DNA from 2 places in the Mycobacterium zoologicum genome. Region 2 is predicted to be linked to the other one. Evidence: riboswitches for the same ligand, from Rfam matches in the RefSeq annotation. Region 2 holds a riboswitch; the other holds the start of a gene.

Region 1 (7,300 bases), on a different contig from region 2:
GTGGTCTCCGCGGTCAACCGGGCGATGGGACCCAAGCCCTGGCTGGACGAGCCGGTGTTACCCGCCCAAACCCTCACCGGAACACGGCTGGTCGGGGCGCCCGGCCCCGCGGTGGCGGCGGGTTTGGGCAACGCTGGCTCGATCGGTCGAATGTCGGTGCCGCAGAGCTGGCTAGCTCAGACCCCGACCGCGAAGGCAGTGGCCGCCATCTATCCCGAGGCCGGACCGGGAGCCGTTGCGGCGGTGGCAGCGGAGGGCGAGGCCGGGGTGCTCAACGACATGGCGCTGGCCGGTCTGATCGGACGCGCCATGACCGCCAACACCGGCGCGGCCGGACGAGACGTCGGTGGGGCCACCGGCCTGGCGGCGGCAAGCAAGCCCAGCAAGCCCAGCAAGGCGACCATCATCGTGATACCTCCCTCAGCGGAGGACTGACCGGTGCCGGGCGTGGACTTCGGAGCGCTACCGCCGGAGGTGAACTCTGCGCGGATGTATTCCGGGCCCGGAGCAGGGTCACTGCTGGCGGCGGCCGGGGCCTGGCGTGGGTTGGCCGGGGAACTGGGCGTGGTCGCGTCGGCCTACCAGGCGGTGATCGCCGACCTTACCGGCCAGGCCTGGTTCGGCCCGGCGTCGACAGCCATGGCCGCCGCCGCCACGCCCTACGCGGACTGGCTCGGCAACATCGCGACGCTCGCCGAACAGACGGCGAGTCGATTGATGCTGTCAGTCAATGATTTCGAGCAGGCGTTCGCTGCGACGGTGCCACCACCGGCGATCGCGGTGAACCGTACCCGGCTGGCGGCGCTGTCGGCCGCCAACGTATTCGGGCAGCATGCTGCTGAGATCGCGGCGACCGAGGCCGAGTACGGCCAGATGTGGCTGCAGGACGCGATGGCCATGTACGGCTACGCGGCCCGTTCGGCGGCGGCGACCGCGATGGCACCGTTCACCGCGCCGCCAACGGTCACCAGCCCGGCCGGATCTGCCGGACAGGGTGCCGCGGCAGGGCAGGCCGCGGCGGGCAGCGCCCATACCCAGCTGTCGCAGCTGGTCAGCGCGATACCGCGCCAACTGCAGGGCCTTTCGGCTGCCGGGAGCGCGCAGTCCGTGCCCGCCGACCCGGTGTCCCAGGCCGCGTCGTACATCGAGATGATGACACGCTCGATCCTGCCCGCCAATGACACGAACATCACGGCGCTTTACGGCATGGGCCAGTACGCACGCAACCTCAACACCGACTTGGACATCTCCCAGGCCACCGGTGGTAGAGCCGGATTCGGCTCGGGCGCAAGGGTGCTGAATGTCGAGGAATCGACGGTTCTGGGCGGTGCCGCCCGACCGGCCGTGTTCGCGAGCGCCGGAAGCGCCAGCGCCGTAGGCAAGCTCGCCGTTCCGCAGGCTTGGGTTGACTCGCTGCCCGAGGTCACGACCACCGTGAGCCCCGCATCCGCGACGTCACCTGCGGACCACGGCGCCGGGGCGGCCGTGGCCGGCCTCGCCGGGCGCACCGGCCACCGGCAGGGGAGGGCCGAGTATCGCAGCGAGCGGACCGCCGGCGAACTCCTCGGCACCGACGAGGTGCAGCACTGGCATGTCGAACCGGGCGAGCTCAAGAGCCTTCTGGGGGAGGTGGCCGTACAACCCGGCATCCACGAGGTGTACTTCGACACTGAAGAACAACCGGGTTCACGCGGGCCGCGGGGGTGATCGGCATGGATTTCGCGGCGCTGCCGCCCGAGGTGAACTCCGGGCGGATGTATGCCGGTCCCGGCTCCGGGCCGATGCTGGCCGCCGCAACGGCATGGGCGAGGTTGGCCGCCGAGACCGGTTCGGCCGCAAAGGCCTACCAGTCGGTGCTGACGGGCCTGACCGACGAAGGTTGGCTGGGACCGACCTCGGAGTCGATGGCGGCCGCGGTGAGCCCCTACGTGGCGTGGCTGCAAGGCACGGCGGGGCTCGCCGAGCAGGCCGCAGCACGCGCCACCGCGGCCGCGGCCGCCTTCGACGAGGCCTACTCGGCGGTGGCGCCGCCACCGGTGATCGCGGCGAATCGCAGTGCGCAGGCCGCCCTGGTCGCCACGAATCTGCTCGGCCAGAACAGCGCCGAGATCGCGGCGCTGGACGCCGGATACGCGCAGCTGTGGGTCCAAGACGCGGTGGCGATGTACGGTTACGCGGCCCGATCCGCGGCGGCGACCGCGCTGACGACGTTCACCGAGCCTCCGGCCACCACCAATCCGTCGGGAACCGCCGGCCAGGCCGCTGCCGTTGCGCAGGCCGGCGGGCATTCCGAGCTGTCGCAGTTGATCAGCGCGATCCCGCAGGCATTGCAGGGGCTTGGCTCGGCGGCCGCTTCGGTGGCACCGTCGGCTGCGGCGCCGGCGGCCCCGCTGACACTGACGCAGCTCGTCTCCTACCTGCTGATCCTGCCGAAGAGCATCGTGCCGTTCAACGACGCCCTCAAGTCGGTCCTCTACGGCATGATCCAGTACGCCCGAAACCTCAACACCGACTTGGACATTGCCGCGGCCACCGGGGGCAGGGCCGGATTCGGTTCTGGGGCAGCGGCGTTGGTGGCCGCCGACGACACGGCGCTGCTCGGGGCCCGGCCGATGTCGGCGGGTGTGGGCAATGCGGCCGCGATAGGCCGGCTCAGTGTCCCGTCGAACTGGACGGCGACCGCGCCGGTGGCCAAGATGGCGGCCGCCGTGTTGCCGGAGGCCGGGGCTGCGGCGGCGGCCGCCGCGGGGGCCCAGATTCCCACCGGTGTCTTCGGGGACCTCGCAGTTGCGGGCCTGGCGGGACGGGCGCTGACCGGCGCCGCCCCGCGCAGTCACCCGGCCGCGGCGATGAACGGCCATGCCCAGGGCCGGCTGGAGCGGTTGGTGACCGAACTGGCCGGCACCACGGAGGTGCAGCACTGGCATGTGGACCCGAGCCGGTTGGACAGTCTGCTCGAAGAGCTGGCCGAGCAGCCCGGCGTCCACGCCGTACACGTCAATCCGGACGGACAGCAGCCCTCCGGGCCGGCCCCGCAGCCCGGCTGACAGCGGCGCGACTTCTGGCTGATCGCAAGCTGTTTCGGAGCTGTTCCAGCAGATTGTCAGCGGACTGTCAGCGACGCGCCACGGCCGATTGACCAGGAAACTCCCCTGGTGCACTATGGTGAGGCAAGCACCTCGTTAGGTGAGGCGTCTGCACGGATACAGGCCACTGACCCCGAACGTCGAGAGACGCCCCGGGTCAGGACAGCTCCTCCCGGATTAAGGGTTGAGCCCAAGTGGCTTCCGGTCTGCAGTGTTTATGCAGGCAGGACACGCCGTGTAGTGCCGAAACTCTGATGAGAGGGGTGCGTTGTCCGGCCGTGGTCGGGCACATTCACCTCTTCGTGCGTACATGACGGCACCCCCGTGTGCCCAGGCCGAGAGGAGGTGCGAGCGACTTTGAGTCCGAGTGATAGTTCCTATCCGAGTTCGACCGTCGACTCGCTCGATCTCGGTACCGCTTTCACCCTCTGATTCTCACCGGCGCTTGACTCGTCGGCCGGCGTGACTCCGCATGCGGAACACGCCTGCCTTTGGTGTGCCCTGACTTCGCCTGGCGCATAGCTCGTTTCGTCCGGCGACACTTGCCTTCGCATGCCCAGCTCCGGGATGTCGCACTGAGCGGCCCTGCAAACCCGTTGCCGCCCAAGGCTGCTCATTGCCCGTCTTGTTCTGACTGCCACAAGCCATCGATTCATCTTCACCACCGTCAACCAAAAAGGAGCAATGCCATGGACTTCGGAGCATTCCCGCCGGAAATCAACTCAGCCCGCATCTACACCGGTCCCGGTTCGAGCCCGATGATGGCCGCTGCCGGGGCCTGGGACAAGATGGCCGCCGAGCTCAGCTCGGCCGAAGCCGCCTACCAGTCCGTCATCAACGGCCTGGTCAGCGAGGGCTGGATGGGGCCCGCGTCCAACGCGATGGCCGCCGCCGCCGCACCGTATGCGGCCTGGATGGGCGCCACCGCCGCCCAGGCCGAGCAGACCGCCGTTCAGGCCCGTGCGGCCGCCGCGGCGTTCGAGGCCGCCTACGCCATGACGGTTCCGCCGCCGGTGATCGTGGCCAACCGTTCGCAGCTGGCAATGCTGGTGGCCACCAACTTCCTCGGCCAGAACGCCGCGGCGATCGCGGCCACCGAGGCGCACTACAGCCAGATGTGGGCCCAGGACGCCGGTGCGATGTACGGCTACGCGGCCGGTTCGGCGGCGGCCACCAAGGTCACCCCGTTCAGCTCACCGCGTGAAGTGGCCGACCCGTCGGCGCAGGGCACCCAGCAGGCCGCGACGGCACAGGCCGCCGGTACCGCTGCCGCGACGCAGGCGCAATCCGCAGTGTCGCAAGCGCTGACGAACACCCCATCGACCCTGCAGGCGCTTGCCTCGCCGGTGTCCGGTGAGATCGGACCGGTGATTCCGGACATCTTCGGTATCGCGCCCGGGGATCTGAGTAACGCCATGACCAACCTGGCGAGCAGCACCTTCAGCCCGATGGGGATGGCCGGGATCACCCAGGCCGGCGCCGACATCGCCGTCATCCGCGGTGCGGCCCTGGCCGCCGCTGACCCGCTGGGTCTGGGTGCCATCGACCCGCTGGACATGCTGATGCCGAGCCTGGGCCTGCACGGACTCGGCGGGCTGGGCAACCTGGGCGGGGGCCTGGGCGGCGTCGGTACGGCGTCGGCCAGCCTGGGTCAGGCGGCGTCGGTGGGTGGGCTGTCGGTGCCGCACACCTGGGCGGCGGCGGTGCCGGCCACCGGAACCCCGGGCGCTTCGGTGGCGGCCACCGGCTGGACCGTGGCCGCGCACGCGCCGGAGGCTGGGGCGGCAGGTATGCCGGGTGTGCCGCTGGCGGGAGCCGGCCAGGGCCGCAACTACGGTTTCGCGGCACCGCGGTACGGGTTCAAGCCGACGGTGATGGCTCGCCCGGTGGTGGCCGGATAGCTGTGACATCGTGGTCGGCATGCAGACGCTGACCGTCACCGAGTTCACGCTGAGGCTGGCCGTCGGACTGGGCTGTGGGGCCTTGATCGGCCTGGAACGGCAGTGGCGGGCTCGGATGGCCGGGCTGCGGACGAATGCGCTGGTGGCGGCCGGCGCGACGCTGTTCGTGCTGTACTCGATCTCCGCGGGTGACGACAGCTCTACCCGGGTCGCGTCCTACGTGGTGTCCGGGGTGGGGTTCCTCGGCGGTGGGGTGATCCTGCGGGAGGGGTTCAACGTCCGCGGCCTCAACACCGCGGCGACACTGTGGTGCTCGGCCGCCGTCGGAGTGCTGGCGGCGGCCGGGAACCTGGTGTTCGCACTGATCGGGACCGGTGCCATCGTCGGTACCCATCTATTGCTGCGGCCACTGGGCCGGTTGATCGACAGCGATCAGCACATCGAGGAGGACGTGCCGCTGGCGCCGTATCAGGTGGAGGTCATCTGCCGGCCGAAGACGGAGAAGTATCTGCGTGCCCAGATCGTCCAGCACACCGCCGGAAACGATCTGGTCCTGCGGGGCATCCACACCAGCCCGGCGGCCGACGACAACATCGCGCTCACGGCATTGATGCTGTCGGACAACAGGGCACCGGACCGGCTGGAGCGGCTGGTAGGTGAGCTGTCGCTGCAGCCCGGTGTCTATGCGGTGCACTGGCACGCGGAGAATCCGGGGGCGTTGTCCGCGGAGTGACTGGCGGCGTTTTCCATGCCGCGGGAACTTTGAGCAGCGCCTCGGTCGGTGTTCGCATAAGGTGGCGGATGTCGCATCAGCGCGACATCGCCCTGCCGTCTCGGCAGGCCGTGGAAATGGGAAGGGAACATCGTGGCGCAGAGCTTGGGAGACACGCTCACCGCGGGCAAGAAGCTCGTCAAGGGGGAATCGCTGACCTCGAAGAACGGGGCGTACACCCTGACACTTCAGGACGACGGCAACCTGGTGCTGGAAGCACGTGGCAAGGCGGTCTGGTCCTCGGGCACCAACGGCCAGGACGTGGTCCGCGCCGAGGTGCAGCCCGACGGCAACTTCGTGCTCTACACGGCCGACAAGCCGGTGTGGCACACCGACACCAAGGGCAAGAAGGACGTCAAGCTGGTCCTGCAGGACGACCGCAACCTGGTGCTGTACTCCGCTGACGGGGCGGCCTGGTCCACCAAGACCGAGACCGACGCGCCGCCGCCGGAAGAGGCCAAGGCCGAAGAGGCCCCGGCCCAGGAGGCCCCGGCCGCCGGTGCTCAGAAGTACACCGTGGTCGCGGGGGACACCCTGTTCGCCATCGCCGAGAAGTTCTACGGCGACGGCAACAAGTACCCCGAGATCGCCAAGGCCAGCGGTGTTTCGAACCCGGACCTGATTCACCCGGGTCAGGAGCTGACGATCCCCTGATCGTCGCCGGACGCAGCCGCGGCGGCCCGGACCCCGATGGGGCCGGGCCGCTGTGCTGTGTCGTTGACTACGGTGGGTTAAGTTCAGCAGGACCGAAACTCGGTCCTCAACGACGATCGGAGTCGACTTTGCGGGGGTTGGCGACACAGGTGTCGGTGATGGCAGCAGCCACCCTTGCAACCCTGGTGAGCCCGGCCGCCGGTTCGGCCCATGCGGATCCGGTGCTGGTGTACCCGGGCATGGAGGTGCATCAGGACACCCATGTCTGCACGCTGGGCTACGTGGATCCGGTCATGCGCGTCGCATTCACCGCCGGTCACTGCCGGGGCAGCGGTCCGGTCGTCGACCGGGCCGGCAACGTGATCGGCACATTGGCCACCTTCCGCGACAACACCCCGAACGGCTCGACCGTCAACACCGACCAGGTGATCGCCGACTACGAGTCGATCGTGCTGGCCGACGGTGTCGAGGCCAACGACATCCTGCCCGGCGGCCTGCGTCTGGAGTCTGGTGCGGACGACGTTGTGGCGCCGGGCGATCCGGTCTGCCACTTCGGCATCGTCACCGGGCAGACCTGCGGCACCGTCGAGCGGGTCAACAACGGCTGGTTCACCATGAGCAACGGCGTGCGCAGTCAGCAGGGCGACTCGGGCGGCCCGGTCTATGTGATCCGGGGCGGCCAAGCCCGGATCGTCGGTCTGTTCAACAGCGTGTGGGGAGACAATCCCGCCGCGGTGTCGTGGTCTGCGTTGTCTCAACAGGTCCGTGAGGACGTCGGCGTGCCGGCTGCGCATCCATGACCGCGGTATCCCGGCCGCCCGTCCAGATCGCTTGGGTCACAGATGATCTGGCGGCCATCGAAGCAATGCTGACCGCGCTGCTGGGTG
Region 2 (7,300 bases):
GAATACTGCGGCGACGAGATGACATTCGTCGGTCTGCTGGGGTTGTCCGACACTCCGCGCGACGAGGCCACCGAACTGCTCGCCGATCTGGATCGCCGCCGCATCCCGGTGCGGCTCATCACCGGCGACCACCCGCTGACCGCCACCGCCATCGCACGGGAGATGGGCCTGGCGGTCGAGGCCGACCAGGTGATCAGCGGGGCGCAGTGGGATGCGTTGTCGCGCAAGGGCCAGGAACGTGCGGTTGCCGACCGGGTGTTGTTCGCCCGGATGTCACCGGAGAACAAGGTTCAGATCGTGCAGACCCTGGAACGCACCGGCAAGGTGACAGCGATGGTCGGTGACGGCGCCAACGACGCCGCGGCGATCCGCGCCGCAACGGTGGGTATCGCCGTGGTCGCCCACGGCAGCGAGGCGGCCAGCAGCGCCGCCGACGTGGTGCTGCTCGACGGGCGGGTCGACACTCTGCTCGACGCCTTGGACGAGGGTCGCGAGCTGTGGCAGCGGGTCCAGGCGGCGGTGGCGGTCCTGTTGGGCGGCAACGCCGGTGAGGTGGCGTTCGCGATCATCGGCAGCGCGCTGACCGGAAGCTCGCCGCTCAACGCCCGCCAGCTGGTGCTGGTGAACATGCTCACCGATGCGCTGCCGGCCACAGCCTTGGCGGTCAGTTCGCTCAGCGAGGAAGCCGCCGTCGATGCGCGCGGCCCGGACGAGCGCACGCTGTGGCGCACGGTGGCGGTGCGCGGGGTGACGACCGCGTCGGCCGCGGTGGGCGCATGGGCGCTGGCCTCGGTCACCGGCCGCCAACAGCGGGCGTCGACGGTCGCGCTGGTGTCGCTGGTCGCCACCCAACTGGGCCAGACACTGCTGGATTCCCGCGACCCGCTGGTGGTGGCAACCGCCGTGGGCTCACTCGGTGTGATGGGGACCTTGATCACTATCCCGGGGGTCAGTCAGCTGCTGGGCTGCACTCCGCTGGGCCCGCTGGGCTGGGCTCAGGCGCTGGGCACCGCGACGGTGGCCACCGTCGGCGCGGCGGTAGTACCCCGGTTGCTGTCCGCGCCGGACGACGACGATGCGCCGCCCGTCGAGTTCATCGTGCCGGGGCCGCGACGACCGGACGGCACTCCGGCGCCCGATGGCCAGTCCGCGCCGGTGCTGCGGCTTGTGCACAATGGGGACACTGGCTCGAGCCGCGGAAAGGCCGCGGCCCACCCATCCGGCGACCCGTCGCCAGCAGGAGGTTCATGATGGCGGACAAGCCGCGGCGTTCGTCGTCGCAGCGCGAGGCGGTGGCCCATATCCGGGAGGCGGAGGGCTTCGCGGTGGAGTTGCCGCTGTTCGGCAAGGTCACGGTTCCGCGGCCCGAGCAGCTGGCCTATTACGGCGGATTGGCGCTGCTGGCCGCGTTCGAGATCATCGATTGGCCGGTAGCAGTTGCGGTGGCTGCCGGCCACATTCTGGCCAGCAACCACCGCAACGATGTGCTCGAGCAACTCGGCGAGGCGCTCGAAGAGGTTTGACCTCAGTTGCTTACGGTCAGCACTCCGACGCGCCACAGGAGTGCGTACATCTGGTGCAGCGGACCGCTGAGCAGACGAGAGGTCATGTCGACCAACGGGTCTGAGGCGGGAGCAGCCGGGCGGCTGTCCACCTTCTTCGGCGTGCTGATGGCACGAGGTGCCGGCGCCTGAATGTCGGTGTATGCGATCGCAACCATGATGGCCTCCTAGTCGCGTAACGGCGCTGCGCGACGAGCCAGAGGCCAGATCGTGGCTTAGCTGGAGGCGGTATGCGACCGTGCGGATGGGGACGGAACAGAAGTCAAATATCGGCTCGGACTATCACCGGAACTCATTCGTCCCTCACCTCCTCTCGGTCGCGGGCGCGTTGACGCGCCGGTTTCACCGCATGCTTTGGGAGGCAGTTCCGACGACTGTCGGAAGACCGCACCCCTCTCGTCAGAGCTTCGGCACTGCACGGCGTGTCCTGCCCCCGGGGGCCGGAAGCCACTTGGGCTCAACCCTTAAGCCGGGAGGAGCTGTCCTGACCCGGGGCGTCTTTCGACGTTCGGGGTCAGTGGCCTGTGTCCGTGCAGACGCCTCACCTAACGAGGTGCTTGCGTGGTCCATAGTGCACCACGGACCAGGCCCGGTCAACTCCACAGCTCATGGGCGTGTCCCGTGCCCCTGACGTGCACTGATCGCCTCCACGAGGGGGCGTCAGCGTAGTCACACCAGTCACTTTGGTACCAGATCGAGATCGCAACGGCCCGGTTCTGCGACCGTCGCGCAGAACCGGGCCGTGGGGCCTCGTAGAACGTGCCGACTTAGCCGGCCAGCGATGCGAACAGCGGGCCGGTCAGCTGCAATCCCGTGCCGGCACCGGCGGTGACGAAGAACCCGAACAATGCCAGGGCTGCACCCGCCAGCGAAACGTCCTTCATGAAGTGGTTTTGCTCATTGACCTTGGCCTGCGGGTCCTGCTCAGCCCAGTACGGGTGCATGATGAACGCCGTCGGCAGCAGGAAGGCCGCCAGCATCAGCGCGCCCAGGTCGGCCCAGGCGCCCAGGATCACCAGGGTCGCACCGGCGAGCATCCACACGCCGGATGCCACCACCGCCGGCTTGCCGGGCCTGATGCCCTTGCTTTCGGTGTAGGCGGCCATCGGCTCGATCTGAGTGAGGTGCCCCAGCGCACCGCCGATGAACACGGCGCCGAACAGGATGCGGCCGACCAGAATCACGATGTCCACGAGTTGATCCCTCCACTTAAGATAGTTTCATTGTCAACTAACTACCCAGACTTTAGAGGCTAGATAGTTGTCTTGTCAACTACCTTGTGTGCCGACGGTCCCGCCGTACACGAAAATCGGTGGATTCAGTCCCGCAGGTTCAGCGGCTCAGCGGCGTACCGCCCCGGCGTCGCCCATGACGTCAGCGCGCCGAGGACCATCATCACCGCGGCGGCGGCGAACACCACGGCCAATCCGGTGTGGAACGGGCCGGAGATCAGCTGCGGAAAGAAGGCGTGCCCGGTGAGTGCCTGCGTATCGACGCCGGGCTGATCCAGCGCCCCGGAGGGTCCCAGCAGCTCGGCGATCGGGTTGTAGCCCAGGAAGGCGGCGAACAGGCTGCCCACCGGCGGAGTGTTGGCCACCTGATCGGCGACCCCGGCGGACACGCCCTGCTGTTGCAGGCCGGCAGCCAGCGCGCCCGGCAGTGTGTTCGCCAACCCGATCACCATCAGCGAGAAGAAGATGCCGATCGACAGCGACGTACCGGCGTTGAAGAACGTGGCCCGCACGCCCGACGCCGCGCCGCGGTGCTCGGCCGGCACGCTCGACATCACCACGGCGCTGTTGGGCGCGGTGAAGATCCCGCCCCCCAGGCCGTTGAGGAACACCAGCGCCGCGAACGCCCAGTAGTCGAAGTCCACCGGGAGCGCGACCAGTGCCACGAACGTCACCGCCATCAACACCATGCCGCCGACCGTGAACGGCCGGGCACCGTGCCGATCGGACAGCGCACCGGCCAACGGTCCGGCCACCAGGAATCCCACCGTCATAGGCAGCAGGTAGATGCCCGACCACAACGGCGTGGATTCAAAGCTGAAGCCGTGCAACGGCAGCCAGATGCCCTGCAACCAGATGATCAGCATGAACTGCAGACCACCGCGCCCGATCGCCGCCAGCAGCCCTGCCCCGTTGGCCAGGCCGAACGCCGGAATCTTGAACAGCCGCACATCGAGCAGTGGGGCGCTTACCCGCATTTCGATGTAGCAGAACAACACCAACAGGGCGACCCCGAGCGCCAATGAACCCAGCACCGCGGGGCTGCCCCAACCGGTCGGCGAGGTCCCGTGCGGCTGAATGCTGTAGGTGATCGCGGTCAGCACTACCGTCAGGCCCAGGCCCAGCGTCACGGTGCCCGCCCAGTCCAGCTTGGCCGGTGTTCGCTCGCCGAGTTCGTGCAGTGATCGCAGCGACCAGATGGTGCCGAGCACCCCGATCGGTACGCCGACCCAGAACACCGCCCGCCAGTCCCATTCCGACAACAGTCCGCCGATCAGCAGACCGAGGAACGACCCGGCGACAGCGGCCACCTGGTTGACGCCCAGGGCCATGCCGCGCTGATTGGCCGGGAAGGCATCGGTGAGGATCGCCGCCGACGACGCCATCAGCATGGCGCCGCCGACACCCTGGACCACCCGCCATCCGATCAGCCACATGGCGCCGGGCTCGAGGTGGAAGGGGTCGATCGACAGCGCGATCGCCGCGACCGTGAACACCACGAAGCCCCAGTTGTAGATGCGCACTCGGCCGAACATGTCGCCGAGGCGGCCGAAGAACACCACCAGCACCGCCGACACCAGCAGGTACCCCATCAGCATCCACAGCAGGTAGCTGACGTTCAACGGGTCCAGCGGGTTCAGTCCGATGCCACGGAAGATCGCCGGCAGCGAGATCAGCACGATCGAGCCGTTGATGGTGGCCAGCAGAATGCCCAGGGTGGTGTTGGACAGCGCGATCCACTTGTATTGCGGGTGATTGCGGTCGTAGCGCCGCCGGCGACGGGCGGTGGCGACCGCACCCGGGTCGACCCCGACCCTCTCAGCCTGCGCAGTCATCAATCACCCCGCGTCCTCAGTGTCGCCAAAGCACATATATTAGCTAATCAAAACATCGGATGCCTAATTCGTGATGCCGTGGCCCCATCGGCGGCTTACGCCGCGAGCCTTGCTGCGATAGCGTGGCCATGCAGTATTCGCAGTGCAGAAATCGAACCGCGGGAGCGCAGCCAGTGCGCTGAGAGGACGGCCGGGGCCGTCGACCGTACGAACCTGACCGGGTCATGCCGGCAAGGGAGAGGAAGCAATATGACCGACGTCTTGAACACGCAGCTGGAGCCCCAGGTCACCACCGGGCCGATCCCCTACAGCGAGAAGACCTATCGCGAGATCGAAGGGCCCGGCGGCATCACGATGAAAGTGCCGTTCCGGCGCATCAACCTGACCACGGGTGAGCACTTCGATGTCTACGACACCTCCGGTCCCTACACCGACACCAATGCTGAAATCGACCTGCACCGCGGCTTGGCGCCGCGGGCGGGCGTGGTGACCGATCGCGGTACCCAGCTGCAGCGCGCCCGGGCGGGCGAGATCACCGCGGAGATGGCATTCATCGCCGCCCGTGAAGGAGTTTCCGCAGAACTGGTCCGCGACGAGGTGGCCCGCGGGCGCGCGGTGATCCCGGCCAACCACAAGCACCCCGAGCTCGAGCCGATGATCATCGGCAAGGCGTTCAAGGTGAAGATCAACGCCAACATCGGCAACTCGGCGGTCACCAGCTCGATCGCCGAAGAGGTGGACAAGCTGGTGTGGGCCACCCGCTGGGGCGCCGACAACGTCATGGACTTGTCCACCGGCAAGGACATCCACGAGACCCGCGAGTGGATTCTGCGCAATTCACCGGTGCCGATCGGGACCGTGCCCATCTATCAGGCACTGGAGAAGGTCAACGGCGACCCGGCCAAGCTGACCTGGGAGATCTACCGCGACACCGTGATCGAGCAGTGCGAGCAGGGCGTGGATTACATGACCGTGCACGCCGGCGTGCTGTTGCGCTACGTTCCGCTGACCGCCAAGCGGGTCACCGGGATCGTGTCGCGCGGCGGCGCGATCATGGCCGCGTGGTGCCTGGCCTATCACCGGGAGTCGTTCCTCTACACGAACTTCGAAGAGCTCTGCGAGATCCTGGCCCGCTACGACGTCACGTTCTCCCTCGGCGACGGGCTGCGGCCGGGATCGATCGCCGACGCCAACGACGAGGCTCAGTTCGCCGAACTGCGCACCCTGGGCGAGCTCACCAAGATCGCAAAATCCCATGGCGTGCAGGTGATGATCGAGGGCCCAGGCCACGTCCCGATGCACAAGATCGTCGAGAACGTGCGCCTGGAGGAGGAACTGTGCGAAGAGGCGCCGTTCTACACGCTCGGGCCGCTGGCCACCGACATCGCTCCGGCCTATGACCACATCACCTCCGCGATCGGTGCGGCGATCATCGCCCAGGCCGGCACGGCGATGCTCTGCTACGTCACGCCCAAGGAGCACCTGGGACTGCCGGACCGCAAGGACGTCAAGGACGGCGTGATCGCCTACAAGATCGCCGCCCACGCCGCCGACCTGGCCAAGGGGCACCCGCACGCCCAGGACCGCGACAACGCATTGTCCAAGGCCCGCTTCGAATTCCGTTGGTACGACCAGTTCGCGCTGTCGCTGGACCCGGACACCGCGCGGGAGTACCACGACGAGACGCTGCCCGCCGAACCGGCCAAGTCCGCACACTTCTGCTCGATGTGCGGGCCGAAGTTCTGCTCGATGCGTATCACCCAGGACGTGCGCGACTTCGCCGACGAGCACGGTCTGCACACCCAGGAAGACATCGACGCGGCCATTCAGAAGGGCATGGACGAGAAGTCCGCCGAGTTCGCCGAGCACGGCAACCGGGTGTATCTACCGATCACGTCCTAGTGGAGTTCCTGCCGCTGTCAGCACCCGCGACCACACCGGCGCGGGTGCTGACCATTGCCGGATCCGATTCCGGCGGCGGCGCGGGCATCCAGGCGGACATGCGCACCTTCGCGCTGCTCGGCGTACACGCCTGCGTGGCGGTCACCGCCGTCACGGTGCAGAACACCCTCGGCGTCAGCGGTTTTCACGAGATCCCCGCCGATACGGTCGCGGGACAGATCACGGCGGTGGTCCCCGACATCGGGATCACCGCGGCCAAGACCGGGATGCTCGCCTCGGCGCAGATCATCACGCAAGTGGCCACAACGTGGCGAGACCTCGACCTTGCGATCCCACTGGTGGTCGATCCGGTCTCGGCATCCATGCACGGCGATGCGCTGCTGGCCCCCTCGGCGCTGGACGCCCTGCGCGACAGCCTGTTTCCACTGGCAACGCTGGTCACGCCGAACCTGCACGAAGTGCGCCTGCTGGTGGACATCGACGTCGTCGATGCCGAATCCCAACGGGCGGCGGCCCGCGCGCTGCATGCCCTCGGCCCACGTTGGGTGCTGGTCAAGGGCGGTCATCTTCCCTCGGCGCAGTTCAGTCCCGATCTGCTCTACGACGGCAACGACTTCCGTGAGTTCCCCGGGCTGCGGGTGTCCACCACCGATGACCACGGCGCCGGCGACACCCTGGCCGCGGCGACGACGGCGGCACTGGCGCACGGTTTGCCACTCCCCGAGGCGGTGGAGTTCGGCAAGCGCTGGGTGACCGAGTGCCTGCGGGC

Evidence for each region. Region 2 has a riboswitch for magnesium ahead of K6T84_RS06115 (Rv1535 family protein). Riboswitches for the same ligand answer to the same signal wherever they lie in the genome.
Region 1: another riboswitch for magnesium. It lies ahead of K6T84_RS13105 (PPE family protein); the one in region 2 lies ahead of K6T84_RS06115 (Rv1535 family protein).

What each region holds. Positions count from the first base shown of each region.
Region 1 covers NZ_JAYJJS010000014.1:63,089-70,388, forward strand. The annotation lists gene K6T84_RS13090 (PPE family protein) at 1-435, shown strand, start outside; gene K6T84_RS13095 (PPE family protein) at 448-1,707, shown strand; gene K6T84_RS13100 (PPE family protein) at 1,713-3,047, shown strand; M-box (ykoK) riboswitch at 3,172-3,356, shown strand; gene K6T84_RS13105 (PPE family protein) at 3,776-4,987, shown strand; gene K6T84_RS13110 (MgtC/SapB family protein) at 5,007-5,720, shown strand; gene K6T84_RS13115 (LysM peptidoglycan-binding domain-containing protein) at 5,865-6,413, shown strand; gene K6T84_RS13120 (Rv1815 family serine proteinase) at 6,572-7,213, shown strand; gene K6T84_RS13125 (VOC family protein) at 7,210-7,300, shown strand, end outside.
Region 2 covers NZ_JAYJJS010000005.1:129,250-136,549, forward strand. The annotation lists gene K6T84_RS06105 (cation-translocating P-type ATPase) at 1-1,251, shown strand, start outside; gene K6T84_RS06110 (hypothetical protein) at 1,248-1,523, shown strand; gene K6T84_RS06115 (Rv1535 family protein) at 1,526-1,720, opposite strand; M-box (ykoK) riboswitch at 1,947-2,122, opposite strand; gene K6T84_RS06120 (DoxX family protein) at 2,330-2,755, opposite strand; gene K6T84_RS06125 (MFS transporter) at 2,881-4,629, opposite strand; gene thiC (phosphomethylpyrimidine synthase ThiC) at 4,879-6,531, shown strand; gene thiD (bifunctional hydroxymethylpyrimidine kinase/phosphomethylpyrimidine kinase) at 6,531-7,300, shown strand, end outside.